DNA from 4 places in the Phormidesmis sp. 146-33 genome. Region 2 is predicted to be linked to each of the others. Evidence: predicted binding sites of a transcription regulator. Region 2 holds the regulator's gene; each other region holds the start of a gene.
What was found. Region 2 encodes HrcA, which represses chaperone genes, less so after heat shock. Its sites were predicted from a motif close to ANTTAGCACTCNNNANTNNNGAGTGCTAANT; they were not measured.
Positions count from the first base shown of each region.

Region 1 (8,131 bases), on a different contig from region 2:
CAGGGTAGTTCCGACCAATTGTTCAGAAATCTTAAATCTTTATAAAGAAACTTGGTGAACTTTCTCACAGCAGTATGACATTCACCCAAAGATTTTTTTTGTAACCCGCTTTACCAGTTGCTGACCTATTGCAGAGATTTACGCAGATCTACTTAGGGGCAGAATTTGCGTTTCAAACTTGGTTAAATGGCTTGTGTCTTCAGAGTGATGAAGGAACGATCGCAACTTCGTAAAATCACTCCATTCCATTAATTTGACACTGAGGAATTTCTATGCAAGTCCTTAAACATCCAGAAGCCAACAATAATCCTGGTGATCCTCGAAATCGTGAAGTGGTTTTTCCGGGCTACGACATTCAGGACGGTAACTTGGCGACTCCGATCAACTCGTCTCCGATCGTCCGGGCTTATATCAATGCACTCCCAGCTTATCGGGCTGGATTGTCACCGCTGCGTCGAGGGCTAGAAGTGGGAATGGCTCACGGCTACTGGATTTTTGGCCCATTTGCCAAGTTGGGGCCGCTGCGCGACACCGATATTGCTAATCTGGCCGGGCTGCTGTCTACGATCGGGCTGCTAATCATCTCCACACTTACCCTTTCTCTCTATGCCAGCAGTAATCCTCCTGGGCCGACGGTTACCATTACAACGCCCAATCCACCCGATACATTCCAATCAGAACACGGTTGGAATGAGTACGCCAGTGGCTTTTTGATCGGGGGAATTGGAGGAGCAGCCCTTGCTTACTTCTTGCTGAATAATATTGCTTTGTTTAAGAACTTTGCGGCAGGGCTGTAGGCGATCGTCATTGCTACTTTCTTAGACTAAATAAGATTGAATTCACATTAAAAAATCAGGCGGATGCAATCGATAAGACTGGATCTGCCTGATTTAGGTTGAAGCGTAATCTAGTTGACCGACTGTTTGAGCAGTTTGGACAACAATTAACCATTGAAGTCAGTTAACAGACCGCAGGAACAGGCTCAAAGAGGGCTGACTCAATCTTGCTCAAGGCTTCTTCGAGGTCATCATTGACGATTTGAATGTCAAACTCATGAGCCGCATTCACTTCTTCTCTGGCTCTTGCCAAACGCCGCTCGATCGCACTGTCAGAATCTTGTCCCCGGCCACGAATGCGAGTTTCTAACTCACTCATCGAAGGGGGCAAAATAAACATTCGCAGCGCACTGGGGAAGGTTTTGCGAATCTGCCTCGCTCCGTCTAGTTCGATTTCTAATATTACCCACTGTCCTGCTTGGATCTTGTCTTGGACTGCCTGACGAGGAGTGCCATAGCAGTTGCCCGCAAATTCTGCCCATTCCAGTAGTTCGCCCTGCGCGACCATCCGCTCAAATTGGAGCCGCGTCACAAAGTAATAGTCTCGTCCGTCAATTTCTCCAGGACGGGGAGCGCGAGTTGTGACTGAGACAGATACATAAATTTCTGGATGACGACGAAGCAGCGATCGCAGTAAGGTGCCTTTTCCTACACCGCTTGGCCCCGTCAAAACAATGAGTCTACCCTTGCCCATAGTCTGCCTCGAATGCGTTAGCGCTAAAGTTCCCGGTTTCGTGATTATGTGAGTATAGCGTGTAACCTTTATGAGTTTAGAGTTCTGAGTTCTTAATCCAAAACTTGGAAGAAGTCAAAACGCTACTCTTCTGTCTCTCTGGTAAAAACAAATCGATTGGCCACCGTTTCGGGCTGAATGGCTGAGAGAATAATATGTCCTGAGTCTGTAATAATCACGGCTCTAGTGCGTCGTCCATAGGTGGCATCTACGAGCCTTTTTTCGTCTCTTGCGTCAGTGATTAGTCGTTTGATAGGGGCAGATTCAGGACTGACGATCGCCACAACTCGATTGGCGGACACAATATTGCCAAACCCAATGTTGATCAACTTGATATCGGTCATGGGCGGTTTGTCCGATCGAGCCAAGCTAGGGAACTCACCCCTCATCGTATCTGCAAAAAAATCTCACTACAAGGTAAACACGCAAACTTAATAGATAGCTTTTGGATACCGGACTTAAGACAGCAAATTCAAGACATTAAACTCAAAACCTTTTCTATTCACTTCTATTCACAGTCTAGCCAGTCCTGAATTCCTTATTTTTACACCACACGATAGACTCAAGAGAGGGATGAATTCGTAACAGATGAATTAAAAACAATGGTTGCAGAATTGAACTGTCAAACCTGAAGACTGTTCATCCTCGATTGTTCATCGTTTCTAAAGAACTATTTTGCAACCTGTTGACCTAACGACACTGACCGCGGCCTGCTGCGAAATTCGGACTGATTGGCTGCCTGCTCGATTGGAGCAAGTCTATCAGCACGATCGCTTTACGGTATCTCTGGCGCTCCGCACATTAGATCGGCGAGGTTGGTTAACGATTTCCTGGCATCCGCAAGCGGCTCGAATTGGGGTGGGCAGTCCACCGCCTCGGACTCCAGATACCTTTACCTTTAGTCAACAGTTGCGTCATCAGGTGGGAAATCTGGCCCTGGTGGCGATCGTCCCTGTGGCTGCGTGGGAGCGTGCGCTCGATCTGCAATTTGCCAAACGTCCGGGTGATCCGGTTTTGTGGCATTTGTATGTCGAGATTATGGGCAAATACAGCAATGTGATTTTGGCAAATCAGGACAATCAGATTGTGACAGCGGCTCATCAGGTGAGTTCTAATCAATCTAGCGTTCGCCCGATTCAGACGGGTCAGCCTTATGAGTTGCCGCCTGCGCTCAGAGATCCGAGTCCCACTTTGAGCGAAAGTTTGGAAAGCTGGCGATCGCGCGTTGCGCTGGTGCCCGGTGCCATTCGTCGTAACCTGCTCAAAAACTATCGGGGTCTCAGTTCTGCCCTGTTGCTCTCAATGCTGCAAGCGGCAAAGCTTGACCCAGACGAATCGACCGAAAATTTGACCGATGCAGATTGGGATCGCTTGTTTGACCGCTGGCAGACCTGGCTAAAGACGCTAGAGAATGGCGAGTTTCAACCGGGTTGGACGGCGACAGGCTACACCGTAATGGGTTGGGCCATGACTGAGCCAGTGAGTTCGGTACAAACGCTGCTCGATCGCTACTACACCAACCAACTCAACCAGCAGGTTTTTGGGCAACTTCGTCATCAAATTCAGCAGAAGCTCAATACGCTGTTGGGCAAGCTACGAGTCAAAGCAGATTCTTTTAAAGGTCGGTTGGCGAGCGCTGATCAGGCTGATCAATCAAAGCAGCAGGCCGATTTGTTGATGGCGCACCTGCATTTGTGGGAACCGGGACTAAAAGCGATCGAGCTTCTAGACTTTGAAACCGAGCAGCCGATCAAGATTCCCCTTGATCCCGAAAAAAACGCGGTGCAAAATGCTCAGGCACTCTACAAACGTCACCAAAAATTAAAACGAACTCGTGGGGCGATCGAGCCGTTACTTCAAGCCGTTCAAGAAGAAATCGACTACCTCGAACAGGTCGAAGCCACGCTGACTCAATTTACAGACTATCAAGCGCCCGAAGATTTAGAAGCGCTGGAAGAGGTGCGCGAAGAACTGATTCAGCAAAATTATATAGAAGCGTCTGACTACCAAAAAGAGCCAGCTAAAGAAGATGCGGCAAGTCGTCCTTATCAGTACAAAACGCCCAGCGGCTTTGAATTATTGGTGGGAAGGAACAATCGACAAAACGATCGACTGACGCGATCGGCAAATGAATACGATCTCTGGTTTCACACTCAAGAAATTCCTGGCAGTCATGTCCTTTTACGACTGGAACCTGGAGCCGCGCCTGACGAATCTGATCTGCAATTTGCGGCTGACTTGACGGCCTACTACAGCCGCGCTCGACAAAGTGAGCAAGTCCCCGTCGTCTACACCGAACCCAAGCACGTCTATAAACCTAAAGGCGCAAAACCTGGAACGGTTATATATAAGCAAGAGCGCATCCTCTGGGGACAGCCTCAACGAGTCAGCGAAAAGTAGCGATTAGGCCCGGCAATCAGTCAGGCTTTTCGATCGCGTCCTCTACCATTAGAAAGAGCTATGTCACCAAACTGTGAATATTCGTGACAAAAAGTTTGTGTATGTTGTTACAATGTTGAGCGAATAGGGCTTAATGACCTAGAAAGAACCCGCCGCAAGTATGGGAACGCGTGGATGGGTCTTCTCCAATGTAAAAAGATACGAAAACGACAACAGGTTGATTTGGGCCGGCTTTTTGACAAAGCTGGCTATTTTTTCGCCAAACGTCACTAAGACGAACCTTCACAAAGGGTTGGCAACTACTAGTTTTTACCAGTAAATTTTGAACACTGCCGTATCACAAAAAACAGTCTGCCTTCTCTAACATCCAAGGTGAGCGATCGAAAGCGTTTCGCGATATGATGCAAAGCCATTAATGCCCCCAAGTCTCGGTAAATCCTTTCGGTGAATCCTAACTACGCACTCGTTCACGAATGGTTAACGCCCAAAGCAACAGGTGGCTCAGAACTTGTTGTGCAGGAAATTCTCAAACATGTGGATGCTGATTTGTACGCACTGATTGATTTTGAATCGGTGAATCCCAAAAGCTATCTTTATCAGCGCAAGATTGGCACGACTTTTTTACAGCATTTTCCGTTTGCTCAAAGGGGTGTTCAGAAATATTTGCCGTTTTTGCCGTTGGCGATCGAGCAGCTTGATCTGCGTCACTATGATGTGATTCTCTCGTCGTCTCATGCAGTGGCCAAAGGCGTTCTCACGGCTCCGCATCAGATGCACATTTGCTATTGTCACGCCCCAATGCGCTATGCCTGGGATCTGACATTTGACTATCTAGACGGCAGCAGATTAGGGCGGGGTTTGGCAGGCATTCCGACTCGATATTTGTTACATCGACTGCGCCAATGGGATGTGATTTCTGCCAATCGAGTCGATCATTTCATTGCCAACTCTAAAACCACGGCTCGACGCATCTGGCGCTACTATCGACGATCGTCCAAAGTGATTTATCCCCCTGTGAATATCGATCGCTTTCCGTTTAACTCTGCCAAACAAGATTTTTATGTCACGGTTTCTCGACTCGTTAGCTACAAAAAAATCTCACTGATCGTTCAGGCGTTTAATCAATTGGGATTGCCTTTAGTTGTGATTGGCAGCGGTGCAGAACTCAAACACCTGCAACGCATCGCCCAGCCCAATGTTCAGATTTTAGGATGGCAACCCGATGAAGTCGTGAGCGAGTATCTTTCTCAAGCCAAAGCCTTTGTCTACGCGGCTTACGAAGATTTTGGTATCGCTCCCGTCGAAGCTCAAGCCTGCGGAACTCCTGTGATCGCGTTTGGGGCAGGCGGCACTTTGGAAACGGTGCGAGATGTGCGGCAACACGGCAGCCAAGGAACGGGCGTTTTATTTTCTGAGCAAACTGAACAAGCGGTGATCGAAGCGGTGCAAATTTTTGAAACACACTATCCTATTTTGGAGCCAGCCGTCGCCCGATCGCACGCTCTTTATTTTCGAGCCGATCGCTTCCAACAACAGTATTTGTCATTTTTAGACATCGCTTATCGAGACTTTCAAGCCAAAAACTCCTGACATTCTGGACGAATTATTCAAAATTACCTATTTAGAGGGGAGCAAATTCACTCAGAAGGAGTCTATGGCTTTATGATTTGACTGTGTGGTGTGGAATTGTTAAGGAGTAAGATGACTGCCGAAAGCCGACTCATCTCCGGTAAATCTATTCGGACATTTCTCAAGCGTGAGATAAGACCGCTTATTCTCAAAACCCTGCATGGGAAACGCGCTAAAAGAATGTTTGATATTGCATTCTCGCTTGCAGTTTTAATTTTGTTTTCTCCGGTTTATCTGCTTCTCTCGATGCTGATTGCGCTCAGTTCGGAGGGGCCGATTTTCTACGTGCAAGAGCGCGTCGGGAAAAACTACAAACGATTTGGCTGCATCAAATTTAGAACGATGGTTGCCAAGGCCGACGAAGCACTGGTCGAGATCATGGAAACCTCTCCCCAGATGCGCCAGGAATTTGAAGACAATTTCAAACTCAAGTACGACCCGCGCATTACCTGGATTGGTCAGATTCTCAGAGTTACGAGCCTCGACGAGTTTCCTCAATTTTGGAACGTGCTGAAGGGCGATATGAGTGTGGTCGGGCCGCGTCCCCTTGTGGTAGAAGAATTGCCCAAATATGGACAACATACCGATCGCATTCTCACCACTCGCCCTGGCATCACAGGATTGTGGCAAGTCTCCGGGCGTAACGACATCCCCTATCCTCAACGGGTCAGAATGGATCTCTACTACGTCAACGCTAGAAATTTTTGGCTAGATCTGCGGCTGATCGTGAGAACGATCGGGGTTGTCCTCTTCCCAAAAAACAACGGCGCGTATTAGATTGCAAAGCGCACCCTACGTCAGCTTTGGCCTTATGAAATATCGGGGTCTGTAGAAAACTTCTTAACTGAATTTTCAAAATCAATCAAATCGATCGACTTTCTGCTCAAAGCTTTACAAAAGCTTCAGGGAGTCGATTTTTTATGTAGAAACCATCAAGCCTGACCGCCGATCCGGACTAAACCCCCCTTGCGTGTATTTACTAGCAGCACGGCTCTATCAAATTTGCGTTTCTACCGATTGGTTTCTAGTCTTCATCAAAGATCGAAACGCGACCTTGAGCAGTCCAGCACAGTACGGCGAGTGATGAATCCTTCAACAAATCTTGTTCTAGATTCTATCGAACCTTCATCACCCAAACAACCGCTTTACGGTAGCCTGGATGTTATTTGTGCGACTGTCCGAGGGATAACTAGACGTAGAAAATTCAAGATAGATTGACGTTACAGTAATCGGAAGCGAGTCAGCGATCGTGCATGGCGGCTCCTTTCTAACCAGTAGTTGCAGGCGAGGAAAATCAAGAATGACGCAGCGTAAGCGGGCACTTTTAACGGGTATCACAGGTCAAGACGGCTCCTATTTGAGCGAATTGCTTCTCGAAAAGGGCTACGAAGTTCATGGCATTATTCGTCGGACTTCGACCTTTAACACCGATCGCATCGATCACATTTACGAAGATCCCCACGTTGAAGATGCAAGACTGTTTTTGCACTATGGCGATCTGGCAGATGGCACCACGCTGCGCCGCATTTTAGAAGAAGTTCAGCCTGTCGAAATCTACAACCTGGGCGCTCAATCTCACGTCCGCGTTAGTTTTGACTCGCCAGAATACACCGCCGATGTCGTCGGAATGGGCGTTCTGAGAATTCTAGAAGCCATTCGTGACTATCAACAGCGCACCGGAATCGAAGTTCGCTTTTATCAAGCAGGCTCTTCTGAGATGTATGGCAAAGTTCAGGCCGTCCCTCAAAATGAAGACACGCCGTTTTATCCTCGCAGCCCTTACGCCTGTGCCAAGATGTACGGTCACTGGCAGACGGTCAACTACCGCGAATCCTATAACCTGTTTGCGTGTAATGGGATCTTGTTTAACCACGAATCTCCCCGTCGCGGCGAAACCTTCGTGACTCGTAAAATCACCCGCGCTGTTGCTCGGATTGTCGCTGGCAAACAGAAGAAGCTCTTTATGGGCAACCTGGATGCCAAACGCGACTGGGGCTATGCCAAAGATTATGTGCGGGCGATGTGGCTGATGCTGCAACAAGAACAGCCCGACGACTATGTGGTCGCTACGGGTGAGACGCACTCGGTCAAAGAATTTCTGGATCTGGCTTTTGGCTATGTGAATCTGGATTGGCAAGACTACGTTGAGTTTGACGATCGCTATCTCCGTCCGACGGAAGTAGATCTTTTGATCGGTGACCCTGCCAAAGCCAAACAAAAGCTCAATTGGGAACCCTCTGTCACCTTTGAAGAGTTGGTTCACCTGATGGTTGAGGCTGACTTAGGCGCATTGGGCTTAGGCTCCCCCGACAGCAAATTTGCTCAAGATCACGCCACCATTCGCCAAAATCTTGTCGGTAGCACATCGTTTTAGGATCGCACTCGCCCTGGAGAAGAGCATGACCTCAACAACGTTAGATCTCAAAAATAAGCGGATTTTGGTAACGGGCGGCGCTGGCTTTTTGGGTCGTCAAGTGATCAGCCAGCTCTGTGACGCGGGGGCTGACTTAGAGAAAATTACGGTGCCGCGATC
Region 1 covers NZ_JBJPHU010000005.1:60,745-68,875, reverse strand. Annotated here, with positions in the region: gene ACJ2PR_RS03685 (photosystem I reaction center subunit XI) at 273-797, shown strand; gene gmk (guanylate kinase) at 961-1,530, opposite strand; gene remA (extracellular matrix/biofilm regulator RemA) at 1,653-1,913, opposite strand; gene ACJ2PR_RS03670 (Rqc2 family fibronectin-binding protein) at 2,245-3,969, shown strand; gene ACJ2PR_RS03665 (glycosyltransferase) at 4,414-5,559, shown strand; gene ACJ2PR_RS03660 (sugar transferase) at 5,671-6,375, shown strand; gene gmd (GDP-mannose 4,6-dehydratase) at 6,899-7,972, shown strand; gene ACJ2PR_RS03650 (GDP-L-fucose synthase family protein) at 7,998-8,131, shown strand, end outside.
Region 1: remA (extracellular matrix/biofilm regulator RemA) is a predicted target of HrcA. The motif match lies at 2,012-2,042, and genes of this name have one in related genera.

Region 2 (8,131 bases):
CCTCGAAGAGTATCAAAAAGGCAGCATCGAGATTGACGGCATTCAGCTATCGCAAGACATGAAAGATGTGGGAGCGATTCGCCGCGAAGTGGGCATGGTGTTTCAGCAGTTCAATTTATTTCCGCATCTGACGGTGTTAGAGAATGTGATGCTGGCTCCCACCCACGTCCGCAAATGGACAAAAGCCAAAGCCAAAGATGATGCAGGTCAACTCCTAGAGCGCGTCGGCATTTTAGAACAGGCGAATAAGTATCCCGGTCAGCTTTCGGGAGGACAACAGCAGCGAGTCGCGATCGCCCGTGCCCTGGCCATGCAGCCCAAAGTCATGTTGTTTGATGAACCCACCTCCGCCCTCGATCCCGAAATGGTGCAAGAAGTCTTACAGGTGATGCGATCGCTGGCCAACTCTGGTATGACAATGGTCTGCGTCACTCATGAAGTCGGATTTGCCCGCGAAGTCGCCGATCGTGTGGTCTTTATGGACGAAGGCTTACTCATCGAAGACACCACCCCCACCGAGTTTTTCACCAATCCCAAAGGCGATCGGGCTAAAAAATTTCTCTCACAGATTCTGCATTAAAGAGAGACGTAGAGGACGTTAGACATTAGACTGGAGACTTTAAATACTGTCCAAAATCCAAAGTCCAAAGTCCCCCATGTCTGCTGATTTAACAAAAAAGGGCATCTTTCGTAGTGTTGTAGTAAGCCGATCGCCATGCTCGACCCCACACCCGATCCAGCACCCGACCCCACACCCGACCCACAAGACTCACTAGAATCGTTGCCTGCAATGACTTTAGACGAATGGCTGGACAAGCTGAGACGAGCCGATCGCGCCTTCTACAACATCATGGCTATGGAAGTGTGGTCGATCGCCAAAACAATGGACGGCATCATCCCCGGCTTTTGGAGTCGCTTTATGACCAATCGCCGCATCGCCATGAAGCAATTTATCGAAAAAAGTCGCATTCAACATCCCGGATCAGCCTCAGCGATCGACGAAGTAAAGGAACAAGCAAACAGCGATCGCTAATTAATTTTCTCTCAGCTTCAAGTAGCAGGATTGTAGCCAGAAATGCTTGTAGCACAGCTTAACCATACAGTAGGATCACCGAAGCGTTGACAAAGCAATCCATCGGCTGCTTTAGCTCGTACTCCTGACGTTCCCGCACTAAAAAGACCATGAAAGCTCCTAATTCACTCTCGGTCTGGCAACAACTCAAAAACCGTGAAATCACCTGCGAACAAGCGCTTCATCTGCTGGTCGATTCAGAAAACAACGTCACACTGGAACTATTGGATCGAGAAGTCAGCCATCGATTTTTGCGAGAATTTCCCGATCGCAACGCCCTGCCGCCTCTGATTCCCCTTTTACTCTGGCGCAACTGTTTTTATCTCGGTAGCCCCGTAACGCTTTCTGACAAGCAGGTTCAGGAACTGAGCGATCGCACCTTCACCAACGTCAAAATTATTCCCGTCACCGATAAAAGCTACCGCGCCTGGTATCACACCGCCAACCTCGACCACCATCAAATTAGCTCGACTCCCCTGGTCAACCCCCTCACCGGAGAACTCGAAGCCGAAAACATTGGCGAAGTCACCGAACTCTATCTCTCAAAAGCAGCCGACCAAATCGGGCGGATCAGAACCATTATTTCGGGGGCCTTGCGAAATCGGGCCAGCGACATTCACTTAGAGCCGACCCCTGCTGGGCTGCGCGTTCGCTATCGAATTGACGGAATTTTACGCGACATTACCACCCTGCCTATCGAAGTGAGTCGGCGAGCGATCGTCGCCCTCAAAGTCATGGCCAACATGGATATCTCAGAAAGCCGTCGCCCTCAAGATGCCCGCATCGGAGAAAGCTACGCCTCTGGTCAAGACACCGATCTGGGACTTGATATGCGCGTCAGCACCTTGCCCTGTGTCGGCGGAGAAAAGGCCGTCATCCGACTGCTGCCCCGTCAAAATCCCTTCTCAAACATGGAAGAATTGGGCTTTTCTCCCAAAACGCTCGAAATCTACCAGCGCTGGCTGCGTCAGCCTCAAGGCATGATTATCTTTACGGGCCCAACGGGGTCAGGCAAAACCAGCACTCTATACACGAGCTTGCAGGCGATCGCTACTGAATTTGTCAACGTCGTCACGGTCGAAGATCCGGTCGAGTACATTCTGCCGCGCATTACGCAAACTCAAGTCCATGAGGCAGCGGGGATGACCTTTGCAGCGGGACTGAGAGCCATTTTGCGCCAAGACCCCGACATCATCATGCTGGGCGAAATTCGCGATCACGAAACTGCCGAAACGGGCATTCGAGCCGCCCTAACCGGACACCTGGTTTTGACAACGCTACACACCAATGATGCAATGAGCGCCGTTCCCAGACTTAAGGATATTGGCCCCGACCCCGGTTTGATCAGTGATGCGTTGTTGGGAGTGGTGGCCCAGCGTCTCGTGCGAAAAAATTGTCTCCACTGCTCTGAGCCTTACCAACCTAGCGAGAAAGATCTCAAAGCTTTGGGCATCGATCGCGACCACATCGGACACGAATGGCGCAAAGGCAAAGGCTGCAATCGCTGCTTTAATTCGGGGTATTTGGGACGCGAGGCAATTATTGAGCTACTCAACGTCGATGATACGCTGCGACAAATTATTTACGAAGGCACGATGACCCAGCTACAGCGCTACTTATTAGATGGCGACAATTTTGACTCGTTTCGGGTGTCGGCGATCGAGAAGATCACCCAGGGGATCACGACCGTCGAAGAAGTGCTGCGCGTTTTGCCTCACAGTTCGCTTTATCGCAAATCAACAGTAAGCGAAGTCCGCCCAGCCCACACCAAAAAGAAATTGATGAATGCGTCTGGCAGTTGAGGGCGCAGGCTGTGTCAAGATTTCAGTATCCATGTCTCGTTGGTTGAAGCGATCGCTTCCCCAGTGTCCTCTATGTCCAACTTTGACAGTCAACCGCTCTCTCAAATCAGCGTCACCGAACTGGCCCAAAAGCTGGCCGATCCCCAAGACTTACAGCTTGTCGATGTGCGAGAAGTTTGGGAAGTCGAAACGGCTGGCTTGCCTGGGTTCATCGTGTTGCCCCTGAGCGACTACGCCGAATGGTCTGAAGAGATTCACACTCGTCTCGATCCTCAAAAAGAAACGTTGGTGCTGTGTCATCACGGAATGCGATCGGCGCAAATGTGCCAATGGCTAATTCAACAGGGCTTTACGCAGGTGAAGAATATTATGGGCGGGATTGATGCGTATGCGATCGCCGTGGATCGATCAATTCCCAGATATTAGCGAGGGATGAGGGATGAGGGATGAGGGATGAGGGATGAGGCGGTAAACTGTCCGGAAGTCCCCAGAATGGGGGGTTGGGGGGCAAAAGCGCTGAACATCAAAGCGAAAGAACCTCATAGAATTTAAGCTGACGAATGTGGGAGCCTTCGATCGCCACCAAAGCCTTGTAGACCTGTCTTGTGTCCAAAGTCTGAGGTCTCTTTTGTCTTCCTGCCGCGTTTGCTACCACAGCGATCCCAAATAAAAGCCAAAATCAAGAATCTGCTATCTTAGGTTCAATTGGTGTATCTGACTGAGACTGAATCCTAGTCTGAGATTTAAGATTTAGCTTTTCAAAATGTCTACTCACATGAATCTGACGAATCGACAGCAGCAAGTTCTTTGGGCAACGGTGCGCCACTACATCGCGACGGCCGAGCCTGTCGGATCTGAGGCCCTCGTGAAAGGATATCAACTTAGCGTTAGTTCGGCGACGATTCGCAATGCGATGGGCTTTTTAGAAAAAGCAGGATTGCTCTATCAGCCTCACACCTCAGCAGGGCGCATTCCGTCTGATTCGGGCTACCGCATCTATGTTGATCAGCTAATTACGCCTTCGACCGAGTTGAGCTATCAGGTTGAGCAATTGTTAACAGGTCGGCTCAATTGGGACGAATGGAGTTTTGAAGCGCTGCTTAAAGGGGCGGCTCAAATTTTGGCGACGTTGAGTGGCTATATTACGCTGATCACGATGCCCTTTAGCCGGACGACCGAGTTGCGTCACTTGCAGCTTGTGCAAATTGATCCCCAGCGCGTCATGCTGATTGTGGTCAATGATACTTACGAAACGCAATCGGTTTTGATGGAGTTGCCGCAGGTTGAGGAAGATGGCGATCCAGAACTGGTCGCACGAGAGTTGCAGATTCTCTCTAACTTTTTGAACGATCAGCTTCGGGGGCGATCGCCTGCTGAGATTGCGACTTTAGACTGGAGTGAGTTGGGGCGAGAGTTCGATCGCTACAGTCAGTTTCTCACCTCGCTGGTGACCGATCTGTCGCGCCGTCTGTCTAAATCATCAGCCCCCACCCAGATTATGGTCAGCGGTGTGTCTGAAGTGCTGCGTCAGCCAGAATTTTCGGAACTCAGCCAGATCAAAACGATCATGCACCTGCTCGAAGAAGAACAACATCAGTTGATGCCCCTGATTTTCGAGCCACCCGATTCTGAACTGTTGGGCAAACGAGTCACCGTTCGCATTGGTTCCGAAAATTCGCTAGAGCCGATTCGCACCTGTACGCTGATTTCTTCGACCTATAATCGCGGCACTGTCCCTGTCGGAAGTGTCTGTGTGTTGGGGCCGACGCGCATGGTTTACGAAGATACGATCGCCCTTGTCGAAGCCACCGCCGATTACATTTCAGACGCTCTGAGTTAGGGATGAGGGATGAGGGATGAGGGATGAGGGTATTTCTCGCTACGGTGATCAATCCGGGCAGCCCCCTAAATCCCCCACGAGTAGGGGACTTTGAACCAGAATTCTTCTCTTAAAGTCCCTTAGAATTGGCAGCTTGGGGCAGAAGCGTCAAATATCGAAGCGAAGAATTTACCAATTCACGATCAACGATCGTCCTAGCGATCGACGCTACTTGTGATTGGAAGATTCAAGTTTGTAATGGCAGCAATCACGGCATCGGGTTCGATCGGTTTGGTCAAATAGGTTTGAAACCCGGCAGCCATTACTCTTTGGCGATCTTCTTCTCTGGCGTAGGCGGTGATGGCGATCGCGGGAATGTCTGCTTGCTGTAGTTGCAGTTGGTTGATCAATGCGTACCCATCTTGATCGGGCATTCCAACATCACTGATGAGCAGGGTGGGGACGGCTTGTTTGACGGCAGATAGAGCGGCTTGGACGGATGAAACAGGAGTCACGATCGCACCTGCTTCTTCGAGCAAAAAGGTCAGGAGGTCGAGGGTGTCTTTTTCGTCGTCTACTACGAGAATCTGCATACCTGCCAAAGGCGCTGACACGAGAGGAGGAGCAGGCGTTGGAGCCGAGAAGTTGTCTGCGGTTTGTTTGAGGGGCAGCTTTACGGTAAAGGTTGAGCCTTGTCCTTCTCCGGGGCTGTCTGCATGGACGGTGCCGCCGTGAAGTTCGACGAGATGACGAACGATCGCGAGTCCGATTCCCAGTCCGCCAAAGGTGCGCGTTGTGCTGCCGTCGGCCTGGCGAAAGTAGTCAAACACATAGGGCAAAAAGGAGGCGGGGATGCCTTTTCCGGTGTCGGTGATTTGGATTTGAGCAATGCCCCCTTCAGAGTGCGGATTGCTGGCTGTGATGTGAATTTGTACCTGTCCGTTGGGCGGCGTAAATTTAATGGCGTTGGAGAAGAGATTCCAAAAAACCTGCTGGAGGCGACTCGCATCACCAATGATTTGAAAGGCTGGCGCTTCAAGATGATCTGAGATGGAGAATGTCAGGTTGACCGCTTTCGCTTCTGCGGATAATCGTACCGTTTCTAACGCTGATTCAATAATCGGTATCAGGCTGACCAAATTGTGTTTTAAAGTTAGCTTTCCGCTGAGAATTCGAGAGACATCTAAGAGATCTTCGATCAGTTGCGTTTGGATCTGGGCGTTGCGTTCGATCGTTTCCAGCCCGCGTATCAAAGTGGTGCGATCGTAGAGTTTTGCTTTTAATAACTTTGACCATCCCAAAATTGGATTGAGTGGCGTTCGCAATTCATGAGACAGGACGGCTAAAAATTCATCTTTGAGGCGATTAGCTTCTTGTGCTTGCTCATAGAGTTGGGCATTGTCTAATGCGATCGCGGCCCGGTTGGCTAATTCTTCTACAAGTCGGAGATCGGTTTCTGTATAACGTCGCCCGGAAGCAGCAGTATAGCCACAAGTCAACACGCCCAAGCGTCGATCGTGAATCACCAACGGCACCACAATTTCTGATTGAAACTGAAGCGCTCGCATAAATTTTAAATGTTCGTCACGAGTCGCGATCGTTTGCATCCATTCATCCGTGACGACGGGCGTTAGAGCAGATCTGCCACTGGCGATCGCTTGTCGAGTGGGATGATGAGCAAAACGCTGAGACGGGACAAAGGATTGAATCTGAGCAAACCAATTAGTCTGAGCGCGATCGCAATAACTCCAAGCCGCCCGCTGGATCTCTCCTTCTGAAGTGACCACATCAAAAAAACAAAAGTCCGCCAAAAAAGGCACTGTCAGACTCGCAATATTTTCGAGTGTGATTTTGTAATCGAGAGACGCGGTGAGAATGACGCTGGCTTCCGCCAAAAATCGCAGACGATTCTCGCTCTCTTGTAGGGCAAGTTCGGCTTGTTGGCGATCGCGTCGAGCCTGGGCTTCTCGCAGGGCCCGCTTGACCGAGGGAACTAGCCTGTCAAGTCGCTGTTTGAGAATGTAATCAGTTGCGCCACTTTTGAGCATCTCGATCGCCAGTTCTTCGCCCAGCGTCCCCGATACGATGATAAACGGCACTTCGGGACGCACACTTTGAGCCACCGCGAGGGCAGAAATCCCGTCAAACCCTGGCAGCGCATAGTCTGACAATATCAAATCAAACGAATCTGTCTCTAGCGCCTCAACAAAGTCCGATCGCGTGTCTACCCGTTTCATTTCACACTCAATTTCTCCGTCTGCCAGTGCAATTTGCACCAGTTCTGTGTCTAACAAACTATCTTCTAACAGCAAAAAGTAAAGTGGACTCATGAGAGGGAAGGGATGAGGGGTTGTCTTCGACACGCTTCGCGAGAGGAATGAAGGATGAATGCAGATATCAAAGATCTGAATTGATCGTTCTTTGCTGATCAGTTAAGTAACGTTAAGGTTGGGAAGACATTAGACAAAAGGCGTTAGGCAAAGTAGAAAAGGCGTTAGGCAAAGTAGAAAAGGCGTTGGGTAAAACAGAAAAGGCGTTGGGTAAAACAGAAAAGACGTTGAGCGAAAGGGAAAAGGCGTTAGACGAAACACAAAAGGCGTTAGGCAAAGTAGAAAAGACGTTAAGCAAAATAGAAAAGACGCTAGACGAAACGCAAAAGACCTTGAGCAAAACAGAAAAGACGTTAAGCGAAAGACCTTTGGCTTTAAATACTATTTTGTCTAAAGTCCTTCACCAAATTGACCACCAAGCAGAGATGAGAGACCAACGATGAATAAAGCAAAACAGTATTAGAATCACAACACAAAGCTTTATTCATCCCTCATCCTTCCTCCCTCATCCTTCCTCCCTCATCCCTCATCCTTCCTCCCTCATCCCTACCTTCTATCGGTTACTACTCGCGGAGGGCAACGATCCTGGTGGGGGTTGATTGACGACGGCCCAGAAGAGTCCGACCTGTTTGATCACATCCACAAATTCGTGAAAGTCGATCGGCTTGACAACATAGGCATTGGCTCCCAACTCATAACAGTTGAGCAAATCAGGTTCCTCACGGGAAGAAGTCAGCACCACCACAGGCACTAATCGAAAACTAGGCTCCGATCGAATCTGAGAAAGCACCTCCATCCCATTGACTCTAGGCAACTTGAGATCGAGCAAAATCACCACAGGATTGCCTTCCATCCGCATCTTAAAAATGCCGCGACGATAAAGATAATTGAGTGCCTCCTCTCCATCTCGTACGACCACCACTTCATTTGCCAGGTGATTGTCAGACAGCGATGTCAAAATCAATTCCACATCATTGGTACTGTCTTCAACGAGCAAAATACGTCTCATATCCGTTTCTGTCATGGAATCGTTGTCATCTCCTTTACTCCGTAGTGCGTAGTCCGCAGTGTTAGTTTACAGTGCGTCGTCCGTAGTGCGTTGTGAGAA
Region 2 covers NZ_JBJPHU010000014.1:13,759-21,889, reverse strand. Annotated here, with positions in the region: gene ACJ2PR_RS08090 (amino acid ABC transporter ATP-binding protein) at 1-580, shown strand, start outside; gene ACJ2PR_RS08085 (hypothetical protein) at 716-1,033, shown strand; gene ACJ2PR_RS08080 (GspE/PulE family protein) at 1,183-2,874, shown strand; gene ACJ2PR_RS08075 (rhodanese-like domain-containing protein) at 2,947-3,300, shown strand; gene hrcA (heat-inducible transcriptional repressor HrcA) at 3,638-4,714, shown strand; gene ACJ2PR_RS08065 (response regulator) at 4,909-7,023, opposite strand; gene ACJ2PR_RS08060 (hypothetical protein) at 7,209-7,466, shown strand; gene ACJ2PR_RS08055 (response regulator) at 7,577-8,047, opposite strand.

Region 3 (8,131 bases), on a different contig from region 2:
GCGATCGCCCCAGCCGCCCATTCTAGGGAACTTTTAGATCGGTTTTTTGGTTCAAAGTCCCTCACTCGTGGGAGATTTAGCTTGCTCTCCCAAATTTGCAACCGCAGCAAAAGATTTTGTTGAATTTGGGTTAAACAATCGACTAAACCACTGAATAGGAACGCGACAACAATCCATCTTCGCAATAGTCGGCTGGGAAGGTCGATCGTCCTCCGTTTTTTGTCCATGTAGGCTCCGTCCTGATGCATGGCGATTTCTTTGGCTCCAGGCGGCTTCATCCACAGGCTGTCTTGACCGATACGTGCGCCTTCCCAGCCTGCCAGTGTGGCCGTCAAACGACCGATTTCGGCAGAGAGAACGAGGCTGGCGATCGTCAGGTCACATTTCCAACCGTTACAGATTTCTCGCGTCACATCGGGCAGGCTCAACCCCGGTCGCCAGTACCATTCATCTGGATAAATCCCCGTCTCAAACTGACCCTGCAACAAAGGCTCCATGCGATCGACCGGGCGATTTGAGAAGTCGATCGGCAAGAAATTTTCGACAATCAAAAACCCATCTTCTTGAAAATGTTGAATCTGAACGTCAGTCAGTTGAATCGGCTGATAAGTCATGATTCACCCTTGCTAAGTTAAACCTGCTAAGTTAAATAATTTGAGGTAAGTATTAACTTGTTATAGTAAGTTTGCTGGCTTGAAAAAGTGTATTTTGAGCTACGAGTTGATCAAGTTTTTAGTATTTAAGAACCGTTAACGACAGCGTGAATTCGATGAAATCTTTCGCTACGGTGACTAATCTGGGCAGCCCCCTAAATCTCCCACGAGTGAGGGACTTTGAACCAAAAAACTGATCTAAAAGTTCCCCAGAATGGGCAGCTTGGGGGGCAGAAGCGCTGAACAACGAAGCAAAAAACTTCATCGAATTCACGTTAACGACAGCGTTTCCTGAGATTTGCGTCTGAATTCAACACTCTATTCGTCAGGATGGAACCTAAGATGTTGCCAATGGTTATGTCTGGTTATCTACACATTGTTGCCAGCGATTTTGATGCGCGTCCGATGAGCTATGTTAATGGTGGCGTTCGGGCAGGCTACGAGCCAGAGTTAGCGCGGCTGATCTGCACACGATTGGGCTTAAAACCCGTCTGGCACAATCGAGCAATGAAAGATTTTTATACTAGCCTGCAAACTGGAAAATATGACGTAGTTTGGTTTAATCAAGCCATCACGTCAGAACGTCAACAATGGGTCAATTTCACCCAGCCTTACGGATTGTTTGACGAAGCGGTTTTGGTGCGATCGAACAGTTCCATTCAGTCTCAATCCGATCTAGCTGGTCTAAAAGTCGGCGGACTGGCAGACAGCACTAATATTGCTTTAGCAACGACCTTTCCGGGCGTTCAGACGATTCCTTATCCCGGTAGCGACAAAGTGTTACCAGAGATGTTGGAGGCAGTGCGATCGCGCCAAATCGATGCCCTGATCGACGATGAATTAGTGTTAGTCGTGGCCGCCGACGAAGATCCCAATTTGCGGCTTGCGTTCACCATTTCGACACAGGTTCCGTTTGGGATCGGAGTTACGAAAGGCAATGCTGAATTACTCACAGCGATTAATGAAAGCTTGAACGCGACGATCGCAGATGGCACAATGGCAAACATATGGGCCGAATGGATTCCCTGGAAACCGTTTCCATTTTCAAATTCAACAAATCGTTAAATTAGGCTAACCGTATTCTCAGATACAAACCTGTTATGACGAGTTGGATTTACTAGACACAACAAGCTTTAAACAACGCCAGCTTGATGAATTTTCACTTCGTTGTTTGGTACTTCTGCCCCCCAACCCCCCAATCTGGGGGACTTTAAAGCGAAATCTCTAGTCAAAGTCCCTCACTCGTGGGGGATTTAGGGGGCTGCCTGGATTAACAACCGTAGTGAAATTTATCGAATTCACGTTAAACAACAAACAAAACGTATCTCTGGGGGTTCGACCGTGACTGGAATTCTCACAAGAGCCGCACTAACTGACCTCGAATAGTATGTCGCAGACGACGATCGCGCAGAACGAGTCAAACAGGTCAAAGCTAAGATCAAAGATCTGGGCATTCAATACATTTATTACCGGAATGGAGGGTTCCCGAACCCTCCATTCCGGTAAATTCCTACCGTCGGCTGTGGGACACCGGATTGTGGGCACCCGTCTAGGGGCTATCAAAATCGTACCTGTGGTCTGCGGGTGTCGGCTCCCGGTCGGTTTGAATATCGGGCGGTCGATTCGATGGTCAATCCTTATCTCATGGCGGGGGCAATCCTCAAAGCCTTTGACGACGGGATCAAGCGCAACCTCGACCCCGGTGAGCCTGAGCAGCGAAATTTGTACGAAGCAATGGAAGCCGGAAAGCAAGTGAAAAAATTACCCATGTCTCTGGGTGAAGCACTCGATCGTTTAGCGGATGACGACGTGATCAAATCCTCAATGCCAGGAGAAATGTATTCTCTCTACCACTGGTATAAGCGTGATGAATGGGAAAGATTCTTAGCCACAACCAGCAATTGGGACGTAGAAACCTATATGGATTGTTTGCCTTAGAGAATTGGAAAGTTATAGAACGCGATCGCGAGTGGGAATACGAATTCTAAGATCTCGATCGCCGCTCTTGATCAACGATTACCCTGACAATTGAGAAGACTAATTTGTAGCAATGACCCCCCTTACGACTTGAGTCACAGTTTTTTGTAGGAGACGTACGCTTCACCAGAGTATAGATTCTCTATGCTTGTTGGGCGACAAATTGCCCTATTCGGTTTTCCGATCCAGATCTCGTTTAGCAGTCGATCGCTTAGAGTGCTAAATTGCTAGGTGGAGAACTGGGAGAAGAATATGGCAAAAATTATTGTCTTTGGTGAAGAATCTAGACAGTCGCTCGAACAAGGGGTCAACGCTCTGGCAGATGCCGTAAGGGTAACCCTCGGCCCCAAAGGGCGCAACGTCCTGCTAGAAAAGAAATTTGGCACGCCTCAGATTGTGAATGACGGCGTAACGATCGCCAAAGAAATCGAACTCGAAGACCCGCTCGAAAATGCAGGCGCTTCCCTGATTCGCGAAGTGGCTTCCAAAACCAAGGATTTGGCTGGAGATGGCACCACGACCGCAACCGTGCTCGCTCAAGCGATGATTCGAGAAGGTCTGAAAAACGTGGCAGCGGGGGCAAATCCGGTGAGTCTGCGCCGCGGTATCGAAAAAGCCATTGCCAAAATTGTGGTTGAAATCGAAGCCGTCGCCAAGCCCGTCGAAAACAACGAAATCGCTCAAGTCGCAACCGTCTCTTCAGGCAACGATGAAGAAGTGGGCGCGATGATTGCCGAAGCAATGGAAAAAGTGGGTCGTGATGGCGTGATCTCAGTCGAGGAATCCAAGTCACTCGCCACCGAGATGGAATTAGTCGAAGGGATGCAAATCGATCGCGGCTATCTCTCTCCCTACTTTGTCACCGATGTTGAGCGGCTGATTGCCGAACTTGAAAACGCTGTCATCCTACTCTGTGATAAAAAGATTAGCTCCATTCAAGATCTGATCCCGGTTTTAGAAAAGGTGGCTCGATCGGGTCAACCGCTCCTGATTATCGCCGAGGATGTCGAAGGAGAAGCGCTGGCAACGCTGGTGGTCAACCGTTTGCGTGGCGTATTGAATGTAACGGCGATCAAAGCGCCTGGGTTTGGCGAAAGACGCAAGTCAATGCTGCAAGACATCGCCGTTCTCACCAATGGTCAACTGATTTCTGAAGATATTGGCCTCAGTTTGGATTCCGTATCGCTCGATATGTTGGGTACTGCTCGCAAAGTAACGATTACGAAAGACAGCACCACGATCGTCACTGACGCAACCAACACAGACGACGTTAAAAAACGCATTGAGCAACTCCGTAAAGAATTAGCTGCAACTGATTCTGATTACGATACCGAGAAACTGCAAGAACGGATCGCGAAACTCTCTGGAGGCGTTGCTGTGATCAAAGTCGGTGCCGCAACCGAAACAGAACTCAAAAACCGCAAACTACGCATTGAGGATGCCTTGAATGCCACCAAAGCAGCGGTGCAAGAAGGAATTGTTCCCGGTGGTGGTACAACCCTGATTCACCTCGAACAAAAGATCGAAGAACTTAAGGAAACGCTAACAGGTGACGAAAAGATCGGAGCCGATATCGTCAAGCGATCGCTCGAAGCACCGCTCAAACAAATTGCAGACAACGCTGGCGTAGAAGGCTCTGTCGTCGTCGAAAAAGTTCGCGGATTAGACTTTAACGTTGGCTACAACGCTTTGACAAATACCTACGAAGACCTGATTGCTTCTGGTATTATTGACCCCGCTAAGGTGGTGCGGTCTGCTCTACAAGATGCGGCCTCGATCGCCAGCATGGTCTTGACCACTGAAGCGCTCGTCGTCGAGAAGCCTGAGAAAAAACCTGCGGCGGGTGCACCTGACATGGGCGGCATGGGCGGTATGGGCGGCATGGGTGGCATGGGCGGTATGGGCGGTATGGGCGGTATGGGCGGCATGGGCATGATGTAGTTTTTGCCATTATTTGCCATTACTTGATTGCAGCGGATGGGTCGATCGACTTGTCCGCTTTTTTGTGTCACATTCTGGCAAAGTTTAGAAGTCTGGCAAAGTTTAGAAGTCTGGCAAAGTTCAGAAATCAGCAGTTTGGCTTAAAGTCCCTCACGGGTGGAAAGTTGGAGAGTCGTTCCCGGAGTTGCCGTCAAGTGGAGGGATTCATTGAATTGATGTTGATAGTATTTTAATCGCTGCCTAATTTATTGTTTTAGCCATTCAATTAGCTACTTAATTAGAAGCCGCTTGGCAATGTTGTCTCATTGTCGGTTGAGATATTTTGTGTATAGATTTTAAAGTATCCCTCCGGTTCGTTTAGCGCTTATTATTCGTGACCTTTAAAGGGAAATTTAGAAAGAAAAAACTGGTTCCTTCAGGGTGCCGCAAGGGGACGCTCAACCGAGTGCATCAGTTCTAAATCAAGCTTTTGAACGATTAGTCATTTGCGTTTTTGAGAGGAATAAATTGCAGATTTTTTATTGTTGATTCTTATAAGTTCCTTATCTTTTGCCCATACTCTAAGCAGGTGAATTTAGTTCAAAATCTGCTGCAATTCCGTGCGACAAACTGCCTCTAAAGTGCCGTGAAACCGCCCCACTTGTCGCAGAGCAGCTAGAAACTGAGCTAAGTCCTAACGTGCTCTATTCACTTATTTATTCACCACATTTATAAGAGAAACCGTCATGAGTTTAAAGCGCAGAAGAGGACTGATTCTTAGTCACCGAGGTTGGGAGCGACTGCAAGAAGCAGAGCGGCAGACCCTCAAAGAGCGGCAGTATAATCCCTACACGCTTCAAGAACTCAGCGAACTGACAGGTCTGAGCCAAAATACCTTGACCAGAGTAAGAGGGCGTAAAATTGCGGTCGATCGCTACACACTAGAACAGTATCTTCAAGCCTTTGGGCTGACGCTCGACCCTACGGACTACACCCATTCTCTGTCTGGCCCAGCCAATCATCCCACGATTCCTTTGATGGGGCAGGTTCCTCTCAATTCTGACTTTTATGTTTATCGATCTCCCCTAGAAGAGCAAATTTCTGAGGCGCTCACCTATCCAGGAGCCTTTTTGCAGATCAAAGCGCCTCAGCAGTTTGGCAAAACTTCTCTGGTCGTCAAAGTGTTAGATCAGGCAAGACTTCAAGGATTGACGACAGCTATTTTAAGCTTGCGACTGGTGGATGCGACGGTCTTTTCTTCGCAGCGATTTTATCAATGGCTCTGTGCGGTGGTCACCGATCGCCTAGGTCTACCCCAGCGCGTCGAAAAAGTCTGGAATCCGCAGATGAGCGCCAGCTATAACTGCACCCACTACTTTGAAAATTACCTTCTCAGCGAAGTGGACAATGCATTGATTTTGGCGATCGACGATCTCGACGTGCTCCACCGTCACCCCGACATGGCGACTCAGTTCTTTTGTCTGCTGCGCGCCTGGTATGAACTGGCCAACTACGGCGATGAGCGCAGTCGCCTTTGGAAAAAGCTCCGAACGATCGTCTGCTCGGCAGAGAGCTACCTCCAACTTCACGATCTGCAAGCCCCCCTCGAAGCCAGTCTGACCTTTCAGCTTCCCCGCTTTACTCAAGAGCAAGTTCAAGATTTAGCTCAGCGCTACGGTCACGAAAGCCCCCCCGACGCAGCACGAGCGTTAATGGCTTTTGTGGGGGGTCATCCTCAACTGGTGCAGTGGTCGCTTCATTCGATCCAGGCGCAAGCGCTTCAGTTGCCTTCTCTGACTCAGGCAGTTGGGTCGAGCTACCCACAAGGAGTCGCCCACGACGGGATTTTTGCCAGCCATCTGCGTCGCCAATTGGCAAGCCTCCAACCTCATACAGATTTGCTCGAAGCGATGCGGCGGGTGGTGCTGTCTGAGACTCCGGTGACGCTGGATGCGATCGTTGCCCTCAAGCTAGAAGACAAAGGTCTGATCACCCTCAAAGGTCAGCAAGCGGTTCCTAGTTGTGCGCTCTACCGCCACTATTTTGCTCAAGTGCTGACGGTCAAAGCGCCCTGTCGATTTGCGATCGCTTAAAATCGCTGCACTCACCCATCTGCCCACTTATTTTTTTGCGAAGTTTCCTATGCTCCTCCTGATCGACGACGATGATCTGTTTGCTTCAGACCTGATTGACCGACTAAAGATCAATGGCTTTCAGTCAACCTGGGCTGCTGGAGCCTACGTAGGAATTGCTCAAGCGATCGCCCTGCGTCCCAGTGTGGTGCTGTGTAGTCTGTGGATGCTCGACATGAACGGCTACAACGTGCTGGAGATTTTGCGGCAAAACCCAGACACGGAGGCGATTCCAGTTATCTTTTTAGCCCCTGATTACAGTGTGACCACGCTCAATCAGAGTATGGCGCTGGGAGTCGATGCATACCTGACCAAATCGTGCGCCTTTCAGGATCTGCTCGATACGATTTTGGTGCAGGTCAAGCGATCGCTGTTGCGAATCCAAGCGCCTGTTAGAGAAAAGATTCCTTCGTCGCACCCCGGTGAGATGGTGGCTGAGATGTCTCTGTCAGAAACGGCGATCGCGCCCCTACCGATCAGACAGCCTGATGAGGTGGAGGCGTTTCAACAGGCCCTGACCAATGCCGAATTTGAGCTTGAATATCAGCCTCAGATCAATGTGGTTACTAATCGCATGGTGGGTCTCGAAGCGCTGGTACGCTGGCAGCATCCTCAACAGGGGCGACTGCTTCCCGCGCAGTTTATCCCGTTTGCTGAGGCGACTAATTTGATGGGGGCGTTAGGGGACTGGGTGTTGATGCAGGCCTGTAGCGATTTTGTGCAGTGGCAAGCGTTGCGTCCTGATTCGCTAAAACTGGCGGTGAATGTGTCGTTTCAGCAGATGGAAAGCGTCAATTTTGAGCAGACGATTACGCGAGTGTTGTTAGAAACGGGTGTAAAGCCAGAGTGTCTGGTGCTAGAGATTACCAACACGACTCCTGTGCAAAATCTCAAGGAGACGATCGCCACGATCCGCAGCCTGCAAAAGATGGGCATCAAAATTGCGCTAGATGATTTTGGCAGTGACTATGCTTCGCTCACGCTGATTCAGCAAATGGCTCCTGATCAGATCAAAATCGATCAAACCTTTGTCCAACAAATCGGTGTTCTTGAAGCGCGTGCCATCGTCAAGAGCCTGATTGACCTGTCCGAAACCCTACAAATCGAACTCGTGGCCGAAGGTGTGGAGACGATCGAGCAGCTAGAAAGCTTGTTTCAAGAAGGCTGCCATGTGATCCAGGGCGATTTGTGGAGTCCGGCTCTACCTGCGATCGACATTCCCGACTGGCTGTAAAGAGGGATGAGGCAGCCTCTCCGATCTTTTTCTCAAATCAGCATTGCTGAATCAGGGGATGAATTGTCCCAAAGCGGCGGGAAACCCAAGGTTCAAAGTCCCCCATTTTTGGGGGATTTAGGGGGCGAAAAGATGGACATTTCCCACAGATTCATCCCTCCAATCAGCAACGCCTTCTCAAATCACTTTAGGCAAATTATAGGCAAATTAGATTG
Region 3 covers NZ_JBJPHU010000015.1:40,885-49,015, forward strand. Annotated here, with positions in the region: gene ACJ2PR_RS08585 (hypothetical protein) at 1-614, opposite strand, end outside; gene ACJ2PR_RS08590 (substrate-binding periplasmic protein) at 996-1,718, shown strand; gene ACJ2PR_RS08595 (hypothetical protein) at 2,238-2,591, shown strand; gene groL (chaperonin GroEL) at 2,883-4,571, shown strand; gene ACJ2PR_RS08605 (AAA-like domain-containing protein) at 5,297-6,643, shown strand; gene ACJ2PR_RS08610 (EAL domain-containing protein) at 6,693-7,916, shown strand.
Region 3: groL (chaperonin GroEL) is a predicted target of HrcA. The motif match lies at 2,825-2,855, and genes of this name have one in related genera.

Region 4 (8,131 bases), on a different contig from region 2:
CGAACTTCTCGCCACTATGAGCTTTGGACACGTTTTGGGAGCAGGTGTCATTCTCGGCTTGAGCAACGCGGGCGTTCTTTAGAAGGGATGAGGGAGAACTTCGATGATCTGTTCCCCCTTTGGGGGTAATCCGCTGCGCAAGGAGGGAGAACTTCGTTCCGCTTCGCGAGGAGGGATGTAGCCATTCAAGGTGCTATTCATTTTGTGCAGAAATGATTTGTGCGGCAATTAGAGGATGTTTGAAAAGTGCGATCGTGGGTAGCAGACCCTGCGAAATCTCTCTAGATTTCCTGAGCAAAGGTAAGTTCAAACCTCGCGCACTTACAAATAGGTTGCGGCTGGATTTCCGACCGCTTGATCAAGATAAAACTCCTGAATTGATGTGCCAGATAGAACTGCTGTAGTGTTTACCGCCCCTCATCCCTCCTCCTTCCTCCCTCATCCCTTCCTCTCGTCATTTATGCTGGAGGTAGATACCCTACAGACGAGGCAGAGGACAGGTCATGCAGACTGGCAAGCGGGTCGGCACTCTTTTCGGCATTCCGCTTTTAATCGATACATCCTGGTTTTTTGTGCTGATCTTGTTCTCGACCGGATACGCACTGTCCTGGCAGTCTGAATATCCTGGTTGGCAGTCTACGATCGCCTGGGCAACCGGAATCAGTATGGCACTGCTATTTTTTGCTTCTGTGTTGCTGCATGAGTTGGGTCACAGTCTGGTCGCAAAGTCTCAAGGAATTCAAGTTAAGTCAATTACGTTATTCTTTTTTGGCGGGGTTGCCACGATCGAACAAGAACCCAAGACTCCTGGTAAAGCGTTTCAGGTGGCAATTGCTGGCCCGGCGGTCAGTTTAGCTCTCTTCTTACTTCTGAGCTTGCTGGTTTCTCAACTGCCTCAACTGGATAGTCCGCTGCGGGTTTTAGCCAATCAACTGGCAGGTGTCAATCTCGTTCTACTAATCTTCAACATGCTTCCTGGCTTGCCTTTAGATGGGGGTCAAGTTCTCAAAGCAGCGATTTGGAAGCTAACGGGCAGTCAGGCAAAAGGCACTCAATGGGCCGCAAAAGCAGGCAAAACGTTAGGCGGGTTGGCAATTACTCTGGGCGCGATCGAAGTCGCAGGACTCAGCGCTGCCCTCGGCTTACCTTCTCTAGGTGGACTGTGGCTGATTCTCATTGGCTGGTTTATTATTCAGAATGCTAGTTCCTACGATCGGTTGACGCACGTTCAAGAAGCTCTGCTCAAAATCAAAGCGCAAGAGGCGATGACACGAGAATTTCGAGTCGTAGATGCCAACTTAAAGCTGAGACAATTTGCAGATGACTACCTGTTGGAAACAAGTCGCGCTCCGGTCTACTTTGCCGCGTCTGACGGACGATATCGAGGACTGATCGCTGTCGATGCCCTGCAAACCGTCGAGCGTAGCCAATGGGAAACTCAGACGTTACTCAGTATTGTGCAGCCCCTAAACGAAGTGCCGACCGTTCAGGAAGCAACCTCGTTGATTGAGGTAATCCGCTTAATGGAAACGAGTGAGATTCCTCGAATTACCGTTTTGTCACCTGCGGGCGCGGTGTCGGGAGTCATCGATCGAGGTGACATCGTGCGATCCCTAGCTCAAAAAATGAATCTACCCATTTCTGATGCAGCGATCAAGCAGATCAAAGAAGAAGGCAGTTACCCACCCGGATTGCAGCTAGGGGCGATCGCTCAAGCGGCTGAGTTAAAGAAATAAAGCGCTCAAGAAAGTCTCAACCCCTCTAACCCCTAATTCCTAAGAGTTCCTATAATGGTCGGGCGATTGGCTTTCCAGGAGGTTCTAGTCATGCCCAATTCTCAGGTTTATCGGATTCTTTCTCTGAGTGGAGGGGGTGTCCGAGGGTTGATCACTGCTGTCTGGCTTAACCGTTTAGAGCAAAAACTGGGAAGGCCGATCGGACAGCTTTTTGATTTAATTGCAGGCACCTCAACCGGATCGCTGATTGCCTGTGCCTTATCAATGGGGATGAAAACTGAGACGATCGTTAAGATTTACCGCGATCGGGCCCAGGAGATTTTTCCAAATCCAGCGTCTCGCTTGTGGAGTCGGTTTGGTCGTACTTTTGACCAGGGGTTAGATGCTCCTCGCTATGAGAGCAAAGGGCTAGAACTGGTTTTAAGAAGCGTTTTTGGCGATGCTCGATTTGGCGATTTACGAGTGCCGACTTTGGTGACAAGCTACAATCTCGCCAGCCGTGAAGCGCTCGTGTTCAAAACGATTCCCAATGCTGGCTCACAGGTTTTAGCAGACACGTACCGAAAATATAATTCCTTTCCAGTTTGGGAGATTTGCAAAGCCTCCTCGTCTGCACCCGTGTACTTTCCGGCTCACATCACTCAGATTGACGGGCGATCGGTGCCTTTAGTTGACGGCGGCGTGGTGGCTAACAACCCAACTGCCTGTGCGATCGCAGAAGGCGTGAGAATTAATGATGCGCGATCAGGTGATCAAAGAATTTCGCTAGAAAATTTTGTGGTGGCCTCCTTTGGCACAGGTCAAAGCAGCCGTCCAATTACGATCCGAGAATCGCAGGAGTGGGGCGCTCTGGAGTGGGCAATTCCGCTGATCGATGTGCTGTTTGATGGGTCAGCAGACGCGGTTGACTATATTGCTCGTCAGATCTTGCCAGACAATAACTATTTCCGATTTCAAACTCCCCTCGATAAGGCCTACGACGACATTGATCGCGCTGACACCACCAACCTCAATGCCCTGATCGGTGTGGCTCAAGACTATCTCGATCGAGAGGGCGACGCACTCTTAGATAAGCTGATCGTTTCCCTCAATCCCTAGAGACTCTCGTTAGTCTGCCCGTTCGGGAACCCGTACAAGGGAGAAAGTTGCTTTGCGGGTCAACCTTCGGTAAATTAGCACTCAGGAGTCGAGAGTGCTAACTCAACGCTCAAAGTCATGTAGACTTGGATATAGGGAGGAAGAATGAGGGATGAGGGATGAAGTAGATTCGTCGCTCGTAGCTGAATGGCAGTGCAGAGCTAACCACAAGCGAATCAAGCAAAATTCGTAGCTCACTTGATATTATTCATCCCTCATCCCTCCTTGCGAAAGCGGGGCAAAGCCCTCCCTCATCCCTTAACTTGTTCCTCATTTAGATAGTTTGGAGAATTTATATGGCAGCCGTATCTCTGAGCGTGTCCACTGTCAAACCTTTGGGCGATCGCGTCTTCGTTAAGGTCAGTGCCGCAGAAGAAAAGACCGCAGGTGGCATCTTGTTGCCCGACAACGCAAAAGAAAAGCCCCAAGTCGGCGAGATCGTTGCTGTTGGCCCCGGCAAGCGCAGCGATGATGGATCTCGTCAAGAGCCAGAAGTCAAACTGGGTGACAAAGTTCTCTACTCAAAGTACGCCGGAACCGATATCAAACTCGGCACCGAAGAGTATGTTTTGTTGTCCGAAAAAGACATTTTGGCAGTCGTTGACTAGCTTTCGGCTGGTTTATCGCCTCAAAACGCTGACTACTCCCCAATCCCACCCACTCACGAGTAACTGAATCATGGCTAAACGCATTATCTACAACGAAAACGCTCGTCGTGCCCTCGAACGCGGAATGGACATCTTGGCCGAAGCGGTTGCTGTGACCCTTGGCCCCAAAGGCCGCAACGTCGTCCTCGAAAAGAAGTTTGGCGCACCCCAAATCGTTAATGACGGTGTGACGATCGCCAAAGAAATCGAACTCGAAGACCACGTTGAAAACACTGGCGTTGCGCTGATTCGTCAAGCCGCTTCTAAAACCAACGACGCAGCAGGCGATGGCACCACTACTGCAACCGTCTTGGCGCACGCAATGGTCAAAGAAGGGCTTCGCAACGTGGCAGCAGGTGCTAATGCGATCGCTCTCAAACGCGGCATCGACAAAGGAATTGGCTTTCTGGTTGAGCGAATTGCTGAACACGCTCGTCCGGTCGAAGACTCGAAGTCGATCGCTCAAGTCGGTGCCATCTCTGCCGGAAACGACGATGAAGTCGGTCAGATGATCGCCAACGCGATGGATAAAGTCGGCAAAGAGGGTGTAATCTCCCTTGAAGAAGGCAAATCGATGACCACCGAACTCGAAGTCACCGAAGGGATGCGCTTTGACAAAGGCTACATCTCTCCTTACTTTGCAACCGACACCGAACGGATGGAAGCCATTCTGGAAGAGCCTTACATCTTGATCACCGACAAGAAGATCAACCTGGTGCAAGATCTCGTTCCTATCCTGGAGCAAGTGGCTCGTTCCGGTCGTCCTCTCGTCATCATTGCAGAAGACATCGAGAAAGAAGCGCTGGCTACCTTAGTTGTGAACCGTCTACGCGGTGTATTGAACGTGGCTGCTGTCAAAGCTCCTGGGTTTGGCGATCGCCGTAAAGCGATGCTCGAAGACATTGCCGTTCTCACAGGTGGACAACTGATCACCGAAGATGCAGGTCTCAAACTCGATACCGCCAAGTTAGAAAGCCTGGGCAAAGCGCGTCGGATCACGATCACCAAGGATTCGACCACGATCGTTGCTGAAGGGAACGAAGCGCAAGTCAAGTCTCGCGTCGAGCAAATTCGTCGTCAGATGGAAGAAACCGATTCTTCCTATGACAAAGAAAAGCTGCAAGAGCGTCTGGCGAAACTCGCGGGTGGCGTTGCCGTGATCAAAGTGGGCGCAGCGACCGAAACCGAAATGAAGGATCGCAAACTGCGTCTCGAAGATGCGATCAACGCGACCAAAGCAGCCGTCGAAGAAGGCATCGTTCCGGGTGGTGGCACCACATTGGCTCACCTCTCTCCCGAACTCGAAACCTGGGCTAACACCAGCCTCAAGGACGAGGAACTCACAGGCGCGCTGATTGTGGCTCGTTCTCTCTCGGCTCCTCTCAAGCGGATTGCTGAAAACGCAGGTCAAAACGGTGCGGTGATTGCTGAGAAAGTGCGCGAGAAGGAATTCAACGTGGGCTTTAATGCAGCGACCAATGAGTATGTAGACATGTTTGAAGCGGGGATTGTTGACCCTGCAAAAGTGACTCGTTCTGCGTTGCAAAATGCGGCTTCGATCGCGGGCATGGTTCTCACAACTGAGTGCATTGTCGTTGACAAGCCTGAACCCAAAGATGGCGGTGGCGCAGGTGCTGGCGCTGGCATGGGCGGCGGTGGTGACTTCGACTACTAATCGACACCTCTGTTTGAATTGGATTCTAAATTGAGTTGAAAAGGGGCGATCGTTCTTGTGAAACAGGGCGATCGCTTTCTTTTTGGTCGTTTTTTGTTGCGAGTGAGTGCGATCGCTTTCTTTGTAGTCGTTTTTTGTTGTGGGTGGGTGCGATCGTTTATCCTGAAACCAAATACTCTCTTTTACAATCTGCTGATTATGTTGAAGTCACTGAAAATAGAAAACTTCCGAGGCTTTCGATCTTTTGAGCTTCAGCAACTCGGCCGGGTTAATTTGTTGGTTGGTACAAATAACAGTGGGAAAACCTTCATTTTAGAAGCGATTCAACTACTTTGTTTAAGGGCAAATCTCGAACCGCTTGAGAATGTCATGACCAGTCGAGGTGAGGCTTTTCCGATCGATACAAGTAGATCGAGTGGTCGAACAGTACAAAGTCGTGTTCTTGACATCCGCCATCTTTTTTACAACCGTGAAATTGATCTGGATAGCAAACTAGTCATTTCAGGTTTGCGAGATGGCAATGATGAAAACCTAAGTATGGTTATTAAGAGAAGACGCTTGCTTGATGGAAATGATGAGCGCATTAGTGATCGTTTAGAAACATTAGACGACGAACAGACTGAACTTGTTGTTCAATGGTTAAGTGAGCGAGAGAATGAGGAAATCGCAATTAAGAATCGATGGTTTCCACTTTCCACCGATTTGGGTCTGCCTACAGACAATATTCGGCGATCCTCCAAAGACAGTGGTAGTCCACCAATCAACACTCGATTTGTAACTCCTTTCTCACTTCCAGCCGATGAAATGATTGAGATGTTTGAGGATCACGTTGTTTTGAAGCCAGAGGAAGAGATTATCAATAAAGCCCTTAATAACATTGAGCCTAAAATCGAACGAATTGCACCGATAAGTTCTAGAAAAAACACATACTCCAGATTAAATTCGCGGGCTGGTTTTCTTGTAAAACTTTCGGGATCTGATCAGCGTGTACCGATCGGGAGCATGGGCGATGGAATGTGGCGAATGTTAGGACTTGCACTATCGGTTGTCTCTGCAAAAGGAGGCGTTTTACTAGTGGATGAGATCGACACTGGGCTGCATTTCACTGTTATGTCTGATATGTGGAAGCTCATATGGGAAACAGCTAAACGGCTCAACGTTCAAGTTTTTGCAACAACCCATAGTAGTGATTGCTGGACAAGCCTGGCTGAAATTGCAAAGTCCGAAGATGCCAGTGAGCAGGGAATTACAATCCATAGAATTGAACGAGAAAAATCAACCTCTGTTGTATTTGATGAACGTAAAATTGTGGTTGCCGCAAATCGGGAGATTGAGGTGCGTTAGGAATGGCAAGATTGCATAGAAACAAACTCTTGGTCGAAGGAGATCAAGATAAGCGTGTCATTCCTGAACTAATTGAACAAAATGGAATTCATTGGGGAAGTCGTGAAAACCCTACGGTTTACATTGAGGCATATGATGGATATACCCAATTGATTGATCCAATTGAAATATCTACCCAATTAGATTCCTCTGATCTGGTTGCTCTAGGAATTATTGTAGATGCTGATGAGGATGCTGCTCGACGCTGGCAGGCTTTAAGAAACGCTTGTTTTCCCAGTATTTCTGATCTTCCAGAAGAGTTGCCAGAAGCAGGTTTAATTCATCGAGCTTCAAATGGCGTGAATTTCGGAATCTGGATTATGCCAAACAATAGAATCAGCGGAATGTTAGAAACTTTTCTGGCTTTCATGATTCCAGACGATCGAGAAACGCTTTGGCAATATGCTCAAGAAGCTGCTACGGAAGCCAAAAAACGAGGAGCGCCCTACACAGAAACTCAATGTGATAAAGCAAACATTTACTCGTGGTTAGCGTGGCAAGATCCGCCTGGAAGACAACTCCACCAAGCAATTATGCAACGCATTTTGAACCCCAAAATTCTGATGTACAAGCTTTTGTGGAATGGTTTAGAACGTTGTACGGTTTGTAGCATTTTGGTCGAAGGCACGATCGCAGCCCTGACTATTCACGATCGCTTGAATTAAAATTCAAAGGGTCAAAAAGGGCGATCGTTCTTGTGAAAGAGGGCGATCGTCTTTTTTAGCGCCTTCTAGATAAAAGCTCTACCCTAATTCCCAATCTAGAGATTTATAACAGACAATTTTCAGCCCAATCACCTACATTAATGAAGTTAGATAGATCAAGTCAGTCTAAACATAAGTTAGGCGGCATTCACATCTACTCAATAACCACCATAAAGGAGCAACATGAAGAAGAAGCATATCGGTATCACCTCAACGGTCATCGCGGCGGCAAGCTTCATTCTGACGATTGCGTCCGCTCATGCTCAGCCCGATCAACCAAATCCGGCCACCGCCAGTTCTTACGGCATGACCCCCGGCCGACTCGTGGCCAGCTCGGCCGCCGTGCTGGGGCTGGTCGGCGTGGTCATCGGTGGGCTGGCTCTGGTTCGTCCCGCCGGTCGTTTCGGCACCGCCTCCGGGCGACTCGGAGTCATCGTCGCCCTCGCCGCGGGGCTGATCAGCATGGCCGTCGGTGGGCTAGTTGTGGCTACCTCTCCCGGCGGATTCGGTACCGGAGGCGGGCTAGCCGGGGCTATCGTGGCCGTGGTGGCCTGATCGCCACGGCCGTCGGAGGGCTGGCTCTGGCCCGATCCCGCCGCACCGGCTGACACGCCATGGTGCCGGGTCAGTGCCCGTGTTGTGGTTCCTAGGCGTGTTCCGACGGGCGAAGGGGCAGGGATCCGCCCGCGGCGGCTCGCTCGTGGATCGACACTGCCGCCTAACAAGTTGCAGCGGACGGCGCGTTATACTGCACACGATGGCGAGTTCTTTAAGAAGAGGAACAAAAACTATGGCCCACTCGATTCGCTGCAATTGTGGCAAACTCAAGGGCACTCTCCACCGCAATGA
Region 4 covers NZ_JBJPHU010000052.1:23,986-32,116, forward strand. Annotated here, with positions in the region: gene psaK (photosystem I reaction center subunit PsaK) at 1-82, shown strand, start outside; gene ACJ2PR_RS20125 (site-2 protease family protein) at 504-1,736, shown strand; gene ACJ2PR_RS20130 (CBASS cGAMP-activated phospholipase) at 1,827-2,834, shown strand; gene groES (co-chaperone GroES) at 3,170-3,481, shown strand; gene groL (chaperonin GroEL) at 3,552-5,195, shown strand; gene ACJ2PR_RS20145 (AAA family ATPase) at 5,253-6,539, shown strand; gene ACJ2PR_RS20150 (DUF3226 domain-containing protein) at 6,542-7,243, shown strand; gene ACJ2PR_RS20155 (DUF6223 family protein) at 7,466-7,837, shown strand; gene ACJ2PR_RS20160 (DUF6151 family protein) at 8,073-8,131, shown strand, end outside.
Region 4: groES (co-chaperone GroES) is a predicted target of HrcA. The motif match lies at 2,907-2,937, and genes of this name have one in related genera.